Regions from separate parts of the Alteromonas sp. PRIM-21 genome, predicted to be linked through region 1. Evidence: predicted binding sites of a transcription regulator. Region 1 holds the regulator's gene; each other region holds the start of a gene.
What was found. The regulator LexA, encoded in region 1, represses DNA repair genes until DNA is damaged. The targets are predictions, from matches to a motif close to TACTGTATNNNNATACAGTA.
Positions count from the first base shown of each region.

Region 2: the regulator LexA is predicted to act here: its motif matches at 1,797-1,816, upstream of dinB (DNA polymerase IV).
Region 3: the regulator LexA is predicted to act here: its motif matches at 4,028-4,047, upstream of IW644_RS16170 (YebG family protein).

Region 1 covers NZ_JADOEK010000008.1:114,413-120,868, reverse strand. Annotated here, with positions in the region: gene ctaD (cytochrome c oxidase subunit I) at 1-654, opposite strand, end outside; gene coxB (cytochrome c oxidase subunit II) at 665-1,828, opposite strand; gene lexA (transcriptional repressor LexA) at 2,411-3,037, opposite strand; gene IW644_RS12565 (sensor domain-containing diguanylate cyclase) at 3,315-5,597, opposite strand; gene plsB (glycerol-3-phosphate 1-O-acyltransferase PlsB) at 5,868-6,456, shown strand, end outside.
Region 2 covers NZ_JADOEK010000011.1:71,271-77,726, forward strand. Annotated here, with positions in the region: gene IW644_RS15325 (FG-GAP repeat domain-containing protein) at 1-1,572, shown strand, start outside; gene dinB (DNA polymerase IV) at 1,849-2,922, shown strand; gene IW644_RS15335 (hypothetical protein) at 3,066-3,263, shown strand; gene IW644_RS15340 (DUF1653 domain-containing protein) at 3,351-3,599, shown strand; gene IW644_RS15345 (MBL fold metallo-hydrolase) at 3,663-4,553, shown strand; gene IW644_RS15350 (VF530 family protein) at 4,593-4,811, opposite strand; gene rutR (HTH-type transcriptional regulator RutR) at 4,899-5,570, opposite strand; gene rutA (pyrimidine utilization protein A) at 5,880-6,456, shown strand, end outside.
Region 3 covers NZ_JADOEK010000012.1:93,675-100,130, reverse strand. Annotated here, with positions in the region: gene IW644_RS16195 (efflux RND transporter permease subunit) at 1-873, opposite strand, end outside; gene rplI (50S ribosomal protein L9) at 1,285-1,737, opposite strand; gene rpsR (30S ribosomal protein S18) at 1,764-1,991, opposite strand; gene rpsF (30S ribosomal protein S6) at 2,003-2,404, opposite strand; gene IW644_RS16175 (GAF domain-containing sensor histidine kinase) at 2,590-3,831, opposite strand; gene IW644_RS16170 (YebG family protein) at 4,093-4,380, shown strand; gene IW644_RS16165 (ABC transporter ATP-binding protein) at 4,629-5,432, shown strand; gene IW644_RS16160 (ABC transporter permease) at 5,432-6,456, shown strand, end outside.

The DNA.
Region 1 (6,456 bases):
CATCCAAGTCATGCCTGGCGCACGCATATTGAAAATAGTTACTATCACGTTAATCGCACCCATAATGGATGAGATACCCATAATGTGAACAGAGAACACGAACAGCGCGGTGGAATCGCCACTATAGGTTGTTGAGAGCGGCGCATAGAAAGTCCAACCAAAGGCAGGGCCACCACCTTCCATAAATAGCGAGCTAAGCAGAATCAAAAAGGCGCCAGGTAAAATCCAAAAGCTCCAGTTATTCATGCGCGGCAATGCCATATCTGGGGCGCCAATCATCATTGGAATAAGCCAGTTCGCGAGCCCTGTAAAGGCGGGCATTACAGCACCAAACACCATGATAAGCCCGTGAACAGTGGTCATTTGATTGAAGAAATTTGGTTCTACAATTTGTAGGCCTGGCTGAAACAGTTCAGCGCGAATAACCATGGCCATTGCGCCGCCAACTAAAAACATAATGAAGGCAAACCACAAGTAAAGTGTACCAATGTCTTTATGGTTAGTAGTAAACAGCCAGCGCGTTACTCCTTTCGGAATATGGTTGTGGTGTTCATGGTCATCATGTAGGTGATCGCCCTGTGCGTGCCCACCATTTACTTGACCAATGTGAGACGCAGAGGTATCTGGCGAAATAACTTCAGTTGCTTTGCTCATTTGTCTGCTCCTAGTTTCCGTTTGCCACTGCATTAACGTCTTTGGCTTGAACCATATCGCCAGTGTTATTGCCCCACGCATTGCGCTCGTAAGTGACAACCGCAGCAATTTCTTTAAGGCTCAGCATTTTGCTAAACGCCTGCATAGCTGTGCCCGCCTTACCATGCAGGACAATGTCGATGTGACCTTGCTGATCTTCTAACGCCATCTTGCTGCCTTTAAGTGCCGGAAATACACCTGGTAAACCCTCACCATTTGGCATATGGCACGCTGCACACGTGGCGTTGTAAACGCGCTCGCCTTCTTTCATCAATTCATCCATGGACATATTCATAGAAAGTAGGCGTTGCTCTTCTTCTTTGGCTTTGCGAACAATTTCTTCTTGTTCGCCCATCCATTTATCAAATTCTGCTGGCTCTTTAGCGATAACCACTACTGGCATATAGCCATGGTCTTTTCCGCAAAGTTCTGCGCACTGCCCGCGATAAATGCCCGGCTCATTGACCTTGGCCCATGACTCGTTAATAAAGCCTGGGTTTGCATCTTTTTTAACGGCAAAATCTGGAACCCACCACGAATGGATAACGTCGTCAGAGGTAATAAGAAAACGTACTTTTTTCCCAGTTGGAATGACTAACGGACGGTCAACTTCAAGCAAGTAATTGTCTGTTTTCTGGAATTTGTTCTCTATTTGCTCACGCTGAGTAGCAAGCAGTGAGTAAAATTCCACGTCGCTGTCCATGTACTTGTAGTGCCATTTCCACTGAGAGCCCGTGACTAACACTGTCATGTCAGGCTCAGACGTATCTTCCATTGCAATAAGCGTGTTCGCCGCCGGCACAGCCATAAAAATTAGAATAAGAAAAGGAACAACGGTCCATGCTATTTCAACCTTCACGTTTTCGTGAAAGTTAGCGGGCTTAGCGCCACGAGACTTCCGATGAAGATACATTGAGGCAAACATCACCCCAAACACGACTACCGCAATCCCTACGCATATAAAGAACATCAGCATATGCAGATCATAAACCTGCCCGCTGATGTCGGTGGCACCGCGTCTTAAATTAAGAGAAGAGACTTCTTCACTGACTTCTTGCGCAAGAAGTAACGGGGAAAAAAGCAAAAACGGTATTGTTGAACACCACTTTGCGAAAACGGTCGTTAGTTGTTTCACTCAGCACCTCCGTAATAGCAAGACCAAAAACGCTGATTATTTTGCGCGCTGCCCTACCAAATGGTTTGCGAACGATTGACCCATCACCTCAACTTGTAAAACAAATTTAGAGTCATTGTTATTATTTTGTTAATCTCTGTATAAGAATTGCGCAATAATGCCGTGCCGTCTAGTCTTTTCTATTAAAAATTTAATGAAGAGGTTAATTTTTAATCATTTTATGTGGCAGGGTTGCGTTACAATTTTGGTAGAGTGGGTATTAGGCGTGCTGACGGCGCTTAAAAAATCAAACGCGCATTTTGAACGGGGAGTTGATAAGGATGAAGCTTTATTTGGTCACAAAATCAACAGTTAACACATCACTTGTCGTGTTTTTCAAACAAACTTTCAAATAATAAATGTGCTTTAGCCACTCTATACTCGGGCCAAATAGCGCATATCTTTCATACAATGGTGATGTCATATTTCATAATTTTGAAACATACCAATAAACGCTAAACTAAGAAAATTAACTAAAATTTGGTACTAAAAGACATAAAAAAAGCGGCTAATACGCCGCTTTTGATTGAAGATGCTAAAACCTTACATCCAGTCGGCGTTTCTTATCACACCCACGGCAATACCTTCTATAGCAAAAGGCTCATTAGCAAGGTCTACTTTAATTGGCGAAAACTCTTCGTTTTCAGCATGAAGTAATACTTCACGACCGCGCTTTTCTAAACGCTTAACCGTAACGTCTTCATCCACCCGCGCTACAACTACCTGACCGTTGTGGACATCAGTCGTGCGATGTACAGCAAGAAGATCGCCATCCAAGATACCTATGTCCTTCATACTCATGCCGTTTACACGAAGTAAAAAGTCTGCCTGAGGCTGAAACAAAGCAGGGTCGACTTTGTAGTGAGATTCTACATGCTCTTGTGCCAAAATTGGCTCACCAGCCGCCACGCGCCCGATTAGAGGCAGACCTTCTTCTTCTGGTGCGGTGTCCTCAAGGGGGATATTTAGCTTAATACCACGAGAGGTACCAGGCAAAATTTCAATTACGCCCTTACGCGCCAATGCCTTCAAATGTTCTTCTGCTGCGTTGGCAGAACGAAAACCAAGTTGACGAGCAATTTCCGCACGCGTAGGCGGCATTCCCGTTTCTTGCATGGTTGTTTTAATAAGTTCTAAAACTTCAGTTTGTCGAGCTGTGAGTGGGCGCATAAAAGACCTGTCTGTTCATACAGTTCCTGTAAGTATATACACCTAAAAACAAATAACAAGTAGTAAGCCTTGTGAGAAAAGCTCTAGGTGCTTTTAACATTCTTTATTTCCTATAAAAAATGTAGCCATTTCGTAACCCCATTATCACGAAACTGACACGCTCAACGCTTAGTGTAATTTTGGGCAGATGTTAATTACCCTACAAATAAAACTTAATTCATTAATTACAATGGAAAATTTATGAAACTAACTAAGAAAATACTCACGGTATTAGTCGTCACTCAAGAATAACTTGATTTCGGCCATTCTTTTTCGCCGTATATAGCAGTTTATCAGCTTTTGAAAGTAACCCACTAAAGTCAAGGTTCAAGCTATCCTCAGCAAAAACGGCACCAATACTTATTGTTACAGATATCGTGTCTTTCTTGTATCTAACTTCTGTTTTTTCAACAGCCTCTCGAAGTTTGTTAAATCGCATTTCTTCGTCTTTTTTGTTGTCTGAAATTGCTACTATCGCAAACTCTTCTCCACCAAGACGTGAAACAATATCGGGCTCCACATAATATTCTTCTATTAGGTGGGCTACTGAAATTAGGGCTTGGTCCCCTGCATCATGTCCATAAGTATCGTTAACTTTTTTAAAGTGGTCTATATCGATTACCGCTACGCTCACTCTATTGCTTTGTGCAGAGAGTTGATGGCATTTATCAACAAAAGCTCGCCGATTGTACAGCCCAGTTAGCGAATCAGTCATAGCCAGCTTACGCAACTTCTCTTCAGCTATCGCACGCGCTTCTTCCAGCTCTACCGCATAGAAAAGACCTGCTAATGCGTCTAATAAAGGTTGTAAAAACTCTGCATCATCTAAGGCGTAGGGCTCGAATTTATTGGCTAAACCAATCATGCCCACTACTCTATCTTTAACCTTAATCGGTAGCCCTAAAAACCGACTAATGCGGGGGTGCCCTTGCGGCACCCCTTTTGAGTTTGGATGACTTCCTGAGGTATTACTTATCGTTACCTCACCGGTTAAAATCGTGGTACCAAAAAGGTTATCAAAGCTAGCGAAATACAAGTTCCGCTTTTTGTACTCGTTGTATTGCGTGAAGCTACTGCTGTCCCACACTATTTCAGAAATAGCATGAATAAACAGCTTCGAGGCATCGCCTTCGCCTTTCATTTGCCCAATGAAAGCAAACTGACTATCCGAGATATCAATGAGCTCAGGTAATACTGTTTGGCAGGCCATGGTTAAATCGTTGTTCTGAAGATAAGAGGCACGGGTTTTATTTATAAATTGAAGTAGCTGGGTTTTCTTTTTCTCATGAAGTTCACTTTCCATTCTCTGGGTAATGTCGCGATGAATACCAGCAACGCGAATAGCCTTACCCGTAACGTCAGATTCCACGGTTTTTCCATAGGTTTCAACCCAAACCCACGTGCCGTTAGTATGTTTCATGCGAAAGGTAGTATTGAAAACCTTGCTTTCGCCAATAATGTGTTCATTTAATTGCTTTTCTACTTTTACATAGTCCGCAGGGTGAATTAACTGCCTGAAAAAGCGAGAGCTGGTATCATAATACTCATATTCAAGGCCGACGATATCACACCAACGTTTATTTACTTGGTTTACATCAGCGGCCAAATTCCAATCCCACGTACCCAGTTCAGAGGCTTCCAATAGCAGGCGCATGCGCTGGTTCGTTTTGTGAAGTTTGTCTTCAACATATTTTTGATCGCTGGTATCGAAAAGAAATGCTTGCACTGAATACAGCATCCCGTCTTCACGAAAGCTTGCCGTAGAAATCATGCTCACCCAAATAGTTCGCGTAGGGGTAGCTATTTGAAGGCGGCATGAATGGGTTTCCACACCTTCCATGTGCGCCTGCATAGCAAAAGTAAAGTCACTTTCAGCGTCTTGAGTTAGAACATCGCCAAGCTCTACAGCGCCGCATAGTAAGTCTTGTGCCGATATACCCAATACACGCTCACTATTTTGAGAAATATGAACTAGCCGTAACGACGTAGTATTTCTCCAAGTGGCCAACACTATAGGGGACTTTTCAATTAAACCGTGTTCGCGCTTAAGTGCCTCATGTTCCTTTGATAGAGAAATATGCTGGCTAACAAGCGCACCAATTCTATTCAGCACTTCAAGGTATTGGGCATCAATTTCTCGAGGAACAGTATCGATAAGACATACAGCACCAATAATCTCATCATTAATTTCAATGGGAGTTCCTGCATAAAAGCAGATGTGCGGCTCTCCCGTTACTAACGGATTATCTTTAAACCTGGGGTCTTCATGTGTATTGTTAACAACAACTTGTTTGCGCTCTTCTACCACATGACTACAAAACGCATGCTCACGGCTCACTTTTGAAAGTGTAGTTCCATATCGCGCTTTGAATGTTTCTTCAAATTCACCAACAATTCCTATTAGCGCGATAGGCACTTTATATGCCCCCGCTAACACAACCATAAGATCGTCAAGATCCAACGGCACCTCATTGCTGAGCAAAAAGTCATCAATCGTCTTCAATCGGTTTTGATCATCCACTACAACATGCTCATATTCGTTAATATTTATAAAAATAGTAATAGACACCACTTATAGCAATTTAAATACTGCTAATGTTGCATTGCTCAAAGGGTCAGTGAGGTTTACTCTAAAAAACGCTTAAATACACAGATACTTTTGAACATCTTGAACTAACCGCTAGGTAGGAAGTCTGTAAAACAAGCAAATCAATAACATTGGCTCGTCGCGAGATTGTGACGCGATTGTGTTACACTTCACCCGTTTTTATTTCATAGGATTACATAATTCATGTCGTGGATGCGAAAAGCCCTTTTGTCGGTATTTCATTATCCTGTTAAGTTACTGGTAAAAGCTCACAGTATTCCAGTTAACGTTGAAACCGAATTAGGAATAGATAAGAGCAAGCCTATTGTTTATCTACTTCCCACAAACTCAGTGACCGACCAGCTTGCGCTGAGAATGTCGACCAAATACCTAGGCCTTCCTAGCCCAACAGACACACTTACACTGGCAGGTAGAGAGTATTCGTCTACTCTGTTTTTACGTAAAACCCAGCCTCTTTTTCGCTCGTCAGCGAAGGATACGGGTATTGAAGATGTGTTCACTGACCTTTTCCACTTACACCGAGACCACGAAAACCTCGACCTACAGGTAGTTCCTGTGTACGTAACCTGGGGCCGAGCACCTGGGCGCGGTAAACCAGGGCTAAGCGACTTAATTGCTGATAACGCTGCACCTAGCTGGCTACGTAAACTCTTCATCGTGCTATTTTTAGGCAGAGATAACTTTATCAATTATTCTAAAGCTGTCTCAGCACGCGCTATGTCAAATCAACATGGTAGTGATCAAAGCATTGCTCACAAGCTTGTACGCGTAG
Region 2 (6,456 bases), on a different contig from region 1:
GAATCACCTTTATTTACGTTTACCGCTGAAAATACCTATGAAATTGCTCTGGGTAATGTAGATTCTGACGCTCAGTTAGAACTGGTTACCAATTCTGGTTTGGTTTATGACCTTGATACTGGTGAAAACCAGTGGTTTTTGAACTCAGGATTTGGTAGTCATCACATTGCCGTTGCCGATGTAAATGGCGACGGTATTGATGAAATTGTAGGCGCTGACAGTTGGTCTTACATCTATGTATACTCAGCACAAGACAAGTCTCAAATTACGAGTGTTGAGAATTTTAATACTTGCGACATTAGCGCAGGGAAACTGACTGACGATAGTAACCCTGTATTGCTTGTAGGGGACTGCCAATGGGGCAACGTCCACGCCATGAAGCTGTCTAATAATACGCTCACTTCAGTATTTAGCGTTGATATGGTTGATCACGGTTCAACCTCGCTGACCCTTGGCGATGCCGACAATGATGGCCTTAACGAACTGTTATGGGGCACTGGCACTACTTCTTCTGGAGAGGACTTACTCGTAACGGCAGATGTCACAGCCACTTCTGCAACAATAAAAACGACGGCAACCACACATCAACTAGACAGCTTTAACGCGGCTGGGTGGGCAGATTTGTATCCTGGTGACGAACGTGCTGTTTTCTTCGTGCCGAGTACGGGGAGCGGTTATGACGGCTCCAAGGTCTTACTAATGGAGAACTCAGGGAATTACATTACTAGTGAAGAGATTTCTTCTAACTGGGATAACTCTAGTGTTGCTGTAACTACCGATTACAACAATGACGGTGCTGGTGATTTATTCCTACCTAGTGCAGAAACCTACGATGGCGCCTTCGCCGCAATGCGATTAAATGATTTCTCTATTCAATACGAAATTACAGGCGATTATTCGAATGACGTTTCAGTTATCAAGGCATTTGACTTCAATAACGATGGTTTCGATGATGCAGTGTATGTTGATGGTCGCACACTAAAAGCGGTCGACGTGAACAATCAAGTTATGTTGGCCACTTACACCATGCCTCAATATTTCCGTGATTTCGATATTGTCGCGATGAATGGCAATGTGTATGTGGCGCTTTCTCAAGGCGACGACATAACGCAATTACTTAAGCCAACAACATCAGGTTTCTCTATTCAGGCAAGCGCCGATATTTCTTGCGCGCGCCTTGCCTTTATCAATGCTGATAGTGACGCTGCCGCTGAACTGGCCTGTTATAACAATCAGAACCAATCACTGGTTATATTTGATGTAACTGACACTAGTTTGACTAAGGCATCAGACGTTTCGGTGAGTAAGGTTATTGTAGACATGGTAGCCAATCCAGTAACCGCTACTGAACAGACACTTCTTGTTACAACGGCGCATGACGATGATTGGAGTTACTACGGTGCTTCTGAACTCAGCGAAATGACGGTTGAAGGCATCAGTATTTGGAAAAGCCCTGCGTTGATTGGTCCGGCCCGCAGCCATTCTCTACACGTGAGAAAATCTGCTGAGGGGAGCCTAGAAGTGATGATGGCAACATCTCGTGTAATGTACTGGTTAGGCCGAGTGAATTAAGTAAAACTGCTGGGGCAATTTTGATACTTGTTTTGGCGTTTACATAATTGAGCGGCGACACATCAGTGATGGTGTGTCGCCGCTTTTTGTTTAGTACTTTAATTCTGGCAACGTTCTGTAAAAAACACTCGTTTCAACTTGAGCCATTCATGTAAAAGAGTGGGGACCAATCAATCTCGTTAATAATCAAAACGAGGTAGTGTAATTAAGCGCTTTTGATAATATACTGTCTTTTTGTACAGTTTCGTGTGAGCACGTTAAGAGCAAAGGCAGGTAATGCGAAAAATTATCCACGTCGACATGGATTGTTTTTACGCCGCAGTTGAAATGCGCGACAACCCAGCTTTGCGCAATATTCCCATTGCTATTGGCGGCAGTGCCGACCGTCGTGGTGTTATCTCTACCTGTAATTATCCCGCCCGCAAATTTGGTGTGCGCTCGGCTATGGCAACAGCCTATGCCTTGAAGTTATGTCCAAATCTGACGCTAGTGAAAGGGCGTATGGAGGTGTATGCCGCTGAGTCGCAAAAAATACGTAAGATTTTTGCAGACTATACCGACCTTATTGAACCCCTATCGTTAGATGAAGCCTATCTGGATGTTACTAACAGTGAATTTTGTGGTGGCAGCGCTACGTTAATAGCTGAAGAAATACGTGCTCGTATTGAAAGCGAGTTAGGTCTTACCGCTTCAGCAGGGGTCGCGCCCTGCAAATTCGTGGCAAAAGTAGCCAGCGATGAAAACAAGCCTGACGGTATTTGCGTGATCACGCCCGACAAACTTGATGAGTTTGTACGCGAAATGCCGCTAAAGAAAATTCCAGGCGTGGGCAAAGTTACCATGCAAAAGCTGCAGCGCATGGGGCTTAATACCTGCAATGACGTTCGTAAGTATCCTTTCGAACGCATCCAAAAAGAACTGGGTAAGTTCGGTAGTGTACTGTGGGAACGGGCTCATGGCATCGATGAGCGCGAGTTGTCAGTATCTCGAGAACGCAAGTCTATAGGCGTAGAGCGAACGTTAAGTGAAGATATCCATACTATCGATCAATGTATCGACTTTCTGCCCCACTTATTTGAAAAGCTTCAGGAACGAATGGAAAACCATAAGAAGCGGACGGGCAAGCCTGTGCGTATTCGCACACAAGGCGTAAAGCTAAAGTTTAACGACTTTCAGCTAACTACTGTTGAGCATCGCTGTGCCACGCTAGATGAAGCTTATTTTCGTACATTAATGCAGGAAGCTTTTGAGCGAGCAACAGGACGTGGCATCCGTCTTGTTGGCGTGCATGTAGGCCTCGCCGCCGACCAATCAACACAACAGCTGGTTTTGCCTTTTGAAGGCTACTAATCGTCAATATTTTTTATAATGTAAGTCGTGCACCGTAAGCGCACTATGTATTCTAGAGTGTATTGGTTAGGCAAGTTTCAGATTTTAGTGTTCTAACATGGTTTTTAGAGTACAAAGGTTACAGCGAGAAACAGGGACGGAAAATGCAGATTAGAAAAATTTCTTTTTGGGGCGATATTGCCTTTACTATTTTAGCAAGTGCTGTAGTGATTGCTTGCTTCTTCAACCCTCAATTATTTGTAGAAAATAAGGTTTTGAGAATAATTGTGTTGGTCGGTGGTGGGCTACTGCCTTTGAAGTATGCTCTGAAATCAGCGAGGCATTCTAGAGAGCTGAAGTAAGTCGCCAATATTCGAAGTCTACATTACACGGTCGACACAAAGTATACTGGGTATATGAAGACTAACAGTAATCAACTTTGAGGCATCATGATAGATACAAACCTTAAAACCCCCGGTCGTTACAAGCATTATAAAGGCAATTTATACGATGTTTACGAAGTCGCCACCCACTCAGAAGACGAAAGTAAGTTAGTGGTATATCGGCCGTGCTATGGCGAAAAAGCGTTATGGGTTCGCCCTCTGGATATGTTTTTAGAGTCAGTGGAAAAAGACGGAGAGACACTCCCTCGTTTTGCTTATGTGGGTGATATCCCTAATGACGAAAAAATGATCTAATTGTGAAATTAGGTCATAGTGTAAAAGGTCTTATATAAACAGGCTTCTTACAAGGAAATAATAATGAAAACTGCATCTCGCTTTAGCGCCCACGTTATGGCTGCGTTCTTAGCTGCAAGCCCTTTAATTTATTCAGCGGTTCACCCCGCAAATGCACAAGACAGGTTCGCCGATGTCGAAGTTAAAGCCACAGCGATAAAAGGCTCTGTGCACATGCTTACAGGTGCAGGTGGAAATATTGGTGTATCAGCTGGGGAAGACGGTATTCTTATCATCGACGACCAATTTGCGCCACTGGCTGAAAAGATAGCGGCCCAGCTTGGTGAGCTAGGCAGTGATAAGCCTAAATATGTGATAAACACGCATTATCACGGCGATCACACAGGCTCTAATGCATTTTTCCACAGTCACAAAGGTGCCACCATTCTCGCCCATGAAAATGTGCGCGTTCGGCTAGCTAACGATGAGAAGATAAAACCGGAAGCCCTGCCAACCATTACCTATGAAGATGGGATTAAAATTTACTTTAATGGTGAGACCCTACATGTAATGCATTTAGCAGTAGGACACACTGACGGCGATAGCGTAGTGTGGTTTGAGCAACCCAACGTCATGCACACGGGCGACTTATTCTTCAATGGCCGTTTTCCTTACATCGACCAAGGTGCAGGTGGCAATGTGGAAGGCTACATGGAATCGGTAGAGCAGTTGCTAGCGAAAATAAATGACGAGACGGTTATCATTCCAGGCCACGGCGATATTAGTAACAAGCAAGAATACTCCGCGTTTTTAGCCATGATCAGCGAAACTTTCGACTACGTTAAGACGCTTAAGCAAGACGGCAAAACCCTTGATGAAGTAAAAGCGATGGGCCTAGATGAAAAGTGGGCCGACTGGAGCTGGAACTTTATTACTGAAGAAAAGTGGATAGCTACACTCTACAACGACGCTTAGGCCGCAAATAATAGGGTCAGTGTAAAACGCTACACTATTTTAATTACTAAATGTTTGAATATAGAGCTGTTCTACTTTGTCTCGCGCCCACTGGGTCTTTCTAAGAAACTTAAGAGATGATTTAATCGAAGGGTCGTTGTTAAAGCAGTTCACTCTTATGCGGTAATACAACCCGTCCCAGCCGTAGCGCTCATGAAGTTGTGTCACAATTTTTTCAAGCGTTAAGCCGTGTAGGGGATTGTTGGGTTGTTGGTTCATAATGTGCCGCTAATTTGCATTTACTCTATGTTTTAGTTTATCACAAACAATGGGGGGCAGAGTCATTACTCTGACCCCCATTCCTCTTTAAGGCTTTAGCCCATCTAAAATAATGTGCTGAATGTTGCTAAGCGTGCTATCGAAGAAGTCGGGATCGCTTAAATCTTTACCCGTGACCGCTTTAATCTGAACGCTGAAATCTGCATAGTGCTGCGTAATAGCCCAAATGCTAAAAATTAGGTGTATGGGGTCGACAGGCTTTAATTTGCCGGCTTCAATCCACGCATTAATCACGGCGCTTTTTGCATCCAGCAATGTTTTAAGCGGCGTTTCTAATTCCTTTATTAAAAGCGGTGCACCTTGTACCACTTCCATACAAAAAAGTTTTGATTCGGCCGGGTTATCCCGTGACATTTCAAGTTTTACTTTTATGTATTCACTTAAGGTGGCTATGGGTTCCTGTTCTGCAGAAAAGCTTTGCAGCGGCGTCAGCCACACATCTAATAGGTGAGTGATAACCGATAGGTAAAGACCGTCTTTACTTTTAAAGTAATACAGTAAGTTACTCTTTGAGACATTCGCTAATTCCGATACTTGCTCTACCGTGGTACCGCTCACGCCGTTTTTTGCAAATAATGATAGCGCAGCATCCATAATGCGGGTGCGCTTTTCTAATAGCGCCTTTTCTCGTCGTTTCTGGGTGGTAGGGCTAAAAGCTCTTGCTGTTTTTGTATTTACTTGGTCTTCAGATTTACTCACTACTCAATTCTTCTTAACCGGATTTCTGCAATCTGGCGCATAGTTTACGCGCAGTTTTCTAACCTATAAACCCATTTGCACAAATATGCACCAATTAAGTTCAGTTGCACTGGACTGGATGTTCCAAATTGAACCAATAGGTCTAATTTCAAATTGCGCATTATGTAAGATATTGAAAATTAACAAATAAATAAATTGGCCTGCTTTATGCTGTTCACTATGTATACCGCCACTTCAATGTTTTGAATTCGGCAACCTTAAAAAAAGCGGGGTAAACCGCTTAAAACGCAGACAAGCAGAGGGAACAACATGGATATAGGTGTATTTATTCCGATTGGTAACAACGGCTGGTTAATTTCTAAAAATTCGCCTCAGTTCAAACCATCGTTCGATCTCAACAAAGAGATTGTAATGAAGGCAGAAAAGTACGATATGGACTTCGCGCTCTCTATGATCAAGTTGCGTGGTTTTGGCGGTGAAACAGAATTTTGGGACTACAACTTAGAGTCGTTTACGTTGATGGCTGGTCTTGCCGCTGTTACTTCAAAAATACAATTGTATGCCACAGCAGCAACGTTAGTCTTGCCACCAGCGATCATGGCACGCATGGCGACTACTATCGATTCTATTTCCAATGGTCGTTTTGGGGTCAACCTGGTTACCGGCTGGCAACGCCCTGAATACTCACAAATGGGCATGTGGCCGGGCGATGAGTTTTTCGGTAACCGCTACGAATATTTGGATGAATACATCAAAGTTGTGAAAGAGCTGTGGGAAACAGGGAAAAGTGATTTTAAAGGCGAGCATTTCCAAATGGATGACTGCCGTATGCTACCTAAACCACAGCGAAAAATACCGCTTATTTGTGCTGGGCAAAGTGCCGCGG
Region 3 (6,456 bases), on a different contig from region 1:
TTGTCTGTCTACGCGAATAGATATAGCCGGATTGCCGTTTTGCACACTGTAGTTTGCACCGTCAGCGCGGGTGATTTTAATCTCGGCAATGTCATTTAAAGTGATAGGGCTGCCGTCTCGCCATTCAAGGATCATTTCCCCCATTTGCGTAGGCTCGTAACGACCTTCAAAGCGAAGTGTGTAACGTCTTCTGCCCACATCGACAAAGCCACCTGAAATATCATTCGCACGACCCAACTCGTTAGCGACTGCCGTCAGATCAATGCCTAACTGGGCCGCCTTAAACGGGTCGAAAACTATTTGAAACTCTTCCACGCCGCCAACACCGCTTTCCATACGCGCTCTGGCAACGCCCGGGATAGATTCAAGCTGAGGTTTAATAACATCGGTAAAAAAGGTCACATAGGTATTAATTTCGTTTGGATTGCCTGGAAGGCGCTGAAGGAAGAAGTAGGTCAAAGCAGGCGCGTCTCCCCCACTTCCAGCAAGCATAATATTAGGAGACAAGGCATCGCGAGGTAGTGGCGGCACGCGGTTCATACGGCTAATCACTTCAATGAGTGTCTTCTGCATGTCCGTCGCTAAACCAAACTCTAGGTTAATCCACGCGTTGCCTTGGTTTGCCCATGCATTCATCGACTCAAGGCCAGGGATCCCCTGCAGCACTTCCTCTTGAGGTTCAATGATCTCCGACTCAATCTCTTGAGGCGACGCAGCGCGCCAAGAGGTCTGGATGTTAATATTAGGCCTTTCAATGTCTGGAAACAGCTGTACCGGTAAATTTAACAGGCTATATAAACCTAAAAATACAAGTAGCGTTATTCCTATACCTACCCCGGTCGCGTTTTTTATTGCTTGCTTAGTGATGTCCATAAGATGGCACTTATGCTTTTTATTGTTTGATTTACTATAGGTCGCGGGAATGACAGAAAAAGTTTAAAGCCATGACAGTAAGATTTTTGGCGATTATTAACATTTTATTTAAAAACCATTTAAAAAACGTTATTTATCGCAGATGAGTGGACCTAAAAAATAGGCTATTTGCCGACACTTACCGTTGTCTGTAATACCCACTTTTAGTTATTCATAGCGGGTTGGAGGGAGAGTGAGCGCATCTAAGCTTTAAAAAGGTGCAATCGGCTAAACGCTAAATTAACCAAAGAGCGAAAGTTAATGTAAAAACGACTGTTAAGTTGTGGTGTCGTTAATTTTTAATGATTGATAGAAAATTTGAAGCCAAAAAAAAGCCGCTCTTAGAGCGGCTTTCTTCAAATACGTCAGCGATTACGCTTCAGCAATGATGATCACTTTGATAGAAGTGATAACGTCAGAGTGAAGTTGTAAGTCGATGTCATACTCACCAGTCTCACGAAGAGTACCAGTAGGTAGTTTAACTTCTGCTTTTTGTACTTCAACGCCAGCTGCAGTGATTGCATCAGCGATGTCACGAGTACCAACAGAGCCAAATAGTTTACCTTCGTCACCAGCAGGAGCTGCGATTGTAACTTCAGCAAGCTCAGCAACTTTTTCAGCGCGTGCGTTAGCAGCAGCTAGTTGCTCAGCAATTTTCGCTTCAAGCTCAGCACGACGTGCTTCGAACTTTTCAACGTTGTCTTTAGTTGCAGGAACCGCTTTACCCTGTGGGAAAAGGAAGTTACGAGCGTAACCAGACTTAACAGTCACTTGGTCGCCCAGGCCGCCAAGGTTGGCGATTTTATCTAGTAGGATGATATTCATCTTAGCTAACCCTTATATTCGCCAAATTACTTGTGTGAATCAGTGTACGGAAGCAACGCAAGAAAACGTGCGCGCTTGATCGCAGAAGACAGCTGACGCTGATATTTTGCGCTTGTACCAGTAATACGGCTAGGGACAATTTTACCGCTCTCAGTGATGTAGTTCTTAAGAGTAGCGATATCTTTGTAATCAATCTCAGTCACACCTTCTGCAGTGAAACGGCAGAACTTACGACGTCTGAAAAAACGAGCCATGGGTGATCTCCTTAAGCGTTGTCTTCAGTGGTTTCAGTTTTCTTTTCCGCGCGCTCTTGGCGAGGTGCAGAATCGTCACGACGCTCACGACGAGGCTCTTCTTTCATCATTGGAGAAGGCTCAGTCACAGCAGTCTTAGTGCGCATAACCATGTTACGTAGGATCACGTCGTTGAAACGGAAAGCATTTTCCAGCTCATCAACAGCTTCTGCAGACGCTTCAGCATTGATTAGTACGTAGTGGGCTTTGTGCAGCTTTTCAATTGGGTAAGCCAGTTGACGACGGCCCCAATCTTCTAAACGATGAATCTGACCACCGTCTTGCTTTAGGATAGTAGTATAACGCTCGATCATACCAGGTACTTGTTCACTCTGATCAGGGTGAACCATAAATACGATTTCGTAATGACGCATTATAGCTCCTTACGGTTGTAGCCTCGACAGTACAGCCGACTGTATGGAGACAAGGAACGAATTGGGATGGCTGTAAGGGCGCGCATTATACGCACACAAACATCGTTGCACAAGCATTAATCAACTTTTGCAATCATTTTGCGCTTGTCATTATTTAAGTAGTTTGTACCAATAACGTTTCGCGGTTAATGCGAAACGCTTTCATGTGGAATAGAAGAAACACGGATTAAAGGAAAGCAAAAGGTAAATTCTGTGCCGTTAAAATCAGAAGTCACGCTCAGTGAACCTTGGTGCGCTCTTGCAATTTCTGATGCGATAAATAACCCCAACCCTAACCCGTCGTTTTTTACACTGCTTTCTTTACGCCAGAAAGGCTGAAAAAGACGCGCCTTAGACTCATCAGATATTGGTGTACCGCTATTTCGCACACTGAGAATGAAATCGCTTCGGTTGGTGATGACTTTCACATATACCGGATACGCCTGGTCGCCGTGAACCAGAGCGTTTTTCAACAAGTTCGATAAAAGCTGACACACCCGCTTTTCATCACAGACCAACTGCTCGGTGATATCAATATGCGTTCTGATAGTGCAATTAGGGTAATTAGTAGCTAGCTCTTCAGCCGTGTAATTCAATTGTTGCGTTAAACTGGTTGCTTCGGCCATTTTCACAGGTAAGCCTTCGCCCATTCGGCTATGAGTAAAGTCCATCGCATCTTCAATTAAACGCGCCATCCTCTGCACACTATTTTTCATTCTCGACACAGCTTTAAATACAGGTACTTGAACAGTGCTGGCTATTTGACTGTCTTTTATTATGTCGTCAAGAAAGCTGATACCAATTTGAATGGAAGATAAAGGGGTCCGAATATCGTGGCCTAAAATAGCGATATACTGCTCTTGAAGGCGAGCAATATTTCTTGCATCGGTTAGCTGTGCCTGTGAACGCTCCATCTGGTCTTTTAATAAAATTTGACTAGATATAAGTTTAGCGAAAGCGCTAATTTGCCCGTGAACAAGTTCGTTGCGTAACTCCCTAGGCTCTGGGTCTAGGCCGCAAAGCGTTCCGAAAAAGTTACCATTTGCATCGTATATGGGGTAGGAGAAATAACTTTCAAAGCCATACATAATAGGAATGGGATTATCACAATATTCACTATCGGCAGATGCATGATTAATCACTATCTGTTTTTTGCTAGCTCTGACGGTTCTACAAAAGGTAGTTTCAATTTCCAAATGATCGCCAGGCGTTAGACCAAATTCGGCATTATCTAATACGGCACACATTGTCCATGCTTCTTCGGTGACTCTCGCAACACAGATAAAACGCAAATCTAAGCTACTGGCTAATATTTGCATTATATAAGGGACTGCTTCGATTGCGTCGATAGCCTGAATATTTTGCTGAACAGCTTCACTCACTACCATAACTTTAGAGTTCCTTTTTTCGAGAGTGTGCTTATGAACACTACATTTCTACTGTTCCAGGTATTTAGGACGCTGAAATAAATTACTAATTTACGGTTTCCGAGGACTTTGAATCCAAGCGTACATGAAGCTCCCAAACTACACTAAAGTATAATCAGCAGCAATGTTACCGATAATGACAAGAATATTTTCTATTTACTGTTTATTTATACAGTATTTTACTGTACAGTTTTCGGGTCTTTAATAAACAGGGGACCTACCATGGCCATTACCACACAGTATGTTGTTACGCACAAAGGGGTAGAAAAATTGGTAACTACCGACAAAAAAGAAGCGGATCAGTACGATAAGATGCTTGATGCAGCAGATAACCTTGCTGACTATATTCACGCAATGGGCATAAAGCTAGACGATAGCGTAGTTGAAGAACTCACAATTATGCTGGCGAAAAACAAAGATAAAGTCGGCAAAATCTTTAAAGGCGCTACAGCAGAAAGCGTATTAGAAGATGAAAGCGCAGAAGTAGTAAAGCTACAGGCCAACGGCTGACAATCGTAGCTCAACTCGCCCTTTATGTCGTTATGATGAACAATAAGTAAGAGCAACTGCCGCTTTAAATGCGTAAGTTCTGATAACATAACTTCGCAAAGTGATGTTATTTGATAACATCACTTTAAAGCGGTACTACCTCCCGTTACTTGCTTCTTGCTGACTGAAATAGGTTGGTAAACAAGTAAGAAACAAAGTACCGCCTTTGCTAATGTGAACATAAGACATATATACAGGTCGGGCTTAGCGTGAATACCATCAATAAAAACAATAGCACTCATTCCCAGCACAACGCAGTGTCTGAAAAGCACAACGCATTAATAGAAGAGTGCAACCTAGCAATTGTAGTAAATAATTTACAGTTTTCGTACAGTAAAGAAAGCCCGCCCGTCATAGATATAGAAGCATGGCAGGTGCCACAAGGTGAACATGTTTTTCTATCAGGCCCTTCGGGTAGCGGAAAGAGTACATTGCTTAATTTACTATGCGGTACTTTGACACCCACCCAAGGCGACATAACCTTGTTATCGCAGCCATTCTCTTCCTTATCAAACCGTCAGCGAGATAAGTTTAGAGCACGCAATATTGGCGTTGTCTTTCAGCAGTTCAATCTTATTCCGTATCTTTCTGTAGCACAAAATATTAACGCTGCAGTGTACTTCGCAACTAGTAAAATAAGTAAAACGGCAGGAGATGATAAACTTCTTCATTTACTCGACAAGCTACAGCTTCCTTCACAAGTACTACACGCGAAGGCCGATGCCTTAAGTATTGGCCAGCAGCAGCGCGTAGCAATAGCCCGAGCGCTTATTAATGACCCACAGTTATTAATTGTCGATGAACCGACTTCGGCGTTAGATAGTGATGCGCGAGATAGCTTTATGTCGTTGTTAAAAGATGTTGCAGGTAAGAGCACCATGATTTTCGTTAGCCATGATAAAGCAATGGAGAGCTATTTTGACCGTCATTGCAGTATCAGTGATCTGAGCCCAAGTACGAACCACGCAATGTCCTCATTCGGTGGCATCGAACAAGCAAAGGAGCGTGCGTAATGCTAAGTACCATTGCTATTGAAAGTCTAAAGCGCAGGAAAACAACGGCAATACTTACGCTGTTAAGCATTACCATCAGCATTAGTTTACTTTTATGCGTTGATATTATTCGCAGCCAAGTGAAAACCAGCTTTACGCGTACAGTGTCCGGCGTCGACCTTATCGTTGGTGCTCCAAGCGGCCAGCTTAATCTACTATTGTCGTCGGTGTTTAATATAGGAACCCCCACTAAGGGCATTGAATATAAGAGTGTTGCATCGCTTAAATCTAACAAACAGGTGTCGTGGCTCATTCCACTCTCTTTAGGTGATACTCACCGAGGTTTTAGGGTGGTAGGTACGACCAACAGCTTCTTTGACCACTTTAAATACGGTGACATGCAGTCACTACAGCTATCTGATGGAGCGACATTTACACAGCCACTATCTACGGTAGTTGGTGCTGATATAGCGGAATCATTGGGATATGAAGTGGGTGATAAAATTATTATTTCTCACGGTTTAGGCAGTGTCTCATTCAATAATCACGACGACCACCCTTTTACTATTTCCGGAATTTTAGATAAAACGGGCACCCCGGTAGATAAGGCGGTGTATGTCACCTTGCAGGGGCTTGAAGAAGCCCACACAGGGCCTAAGCATTCGCCCACTTCAATGTTAGGCCGTAAATCGAGTAATAAATCCACCGCAGACGAGCACGAGCACGACGAGCATACCGGTGAACATGAGACATACAACAGCGAAGCCTTTGCCCCAGAGTCAGTATCAGTTGTGATGCTTGGGCTAAAGCATCGCGTTACAGCGTTACAGCTGCAGTACCAAATCAACCAAAGTAAGAAAGAGCCGCTTATGGCTATACTACCGGGAATGGCACTCGCTGAGCTTTGGCAAATTATGGGAAATGTAGAGTCGCTATTGCTTGGGTTATCTGGCCTTATCGTTATATGCGCGCTAATTGGGCTTGCGACTATGCTACTTGCAACTATGCGTGAGCGTTATCAAGAAATTGCCGTGTTACGAACTAT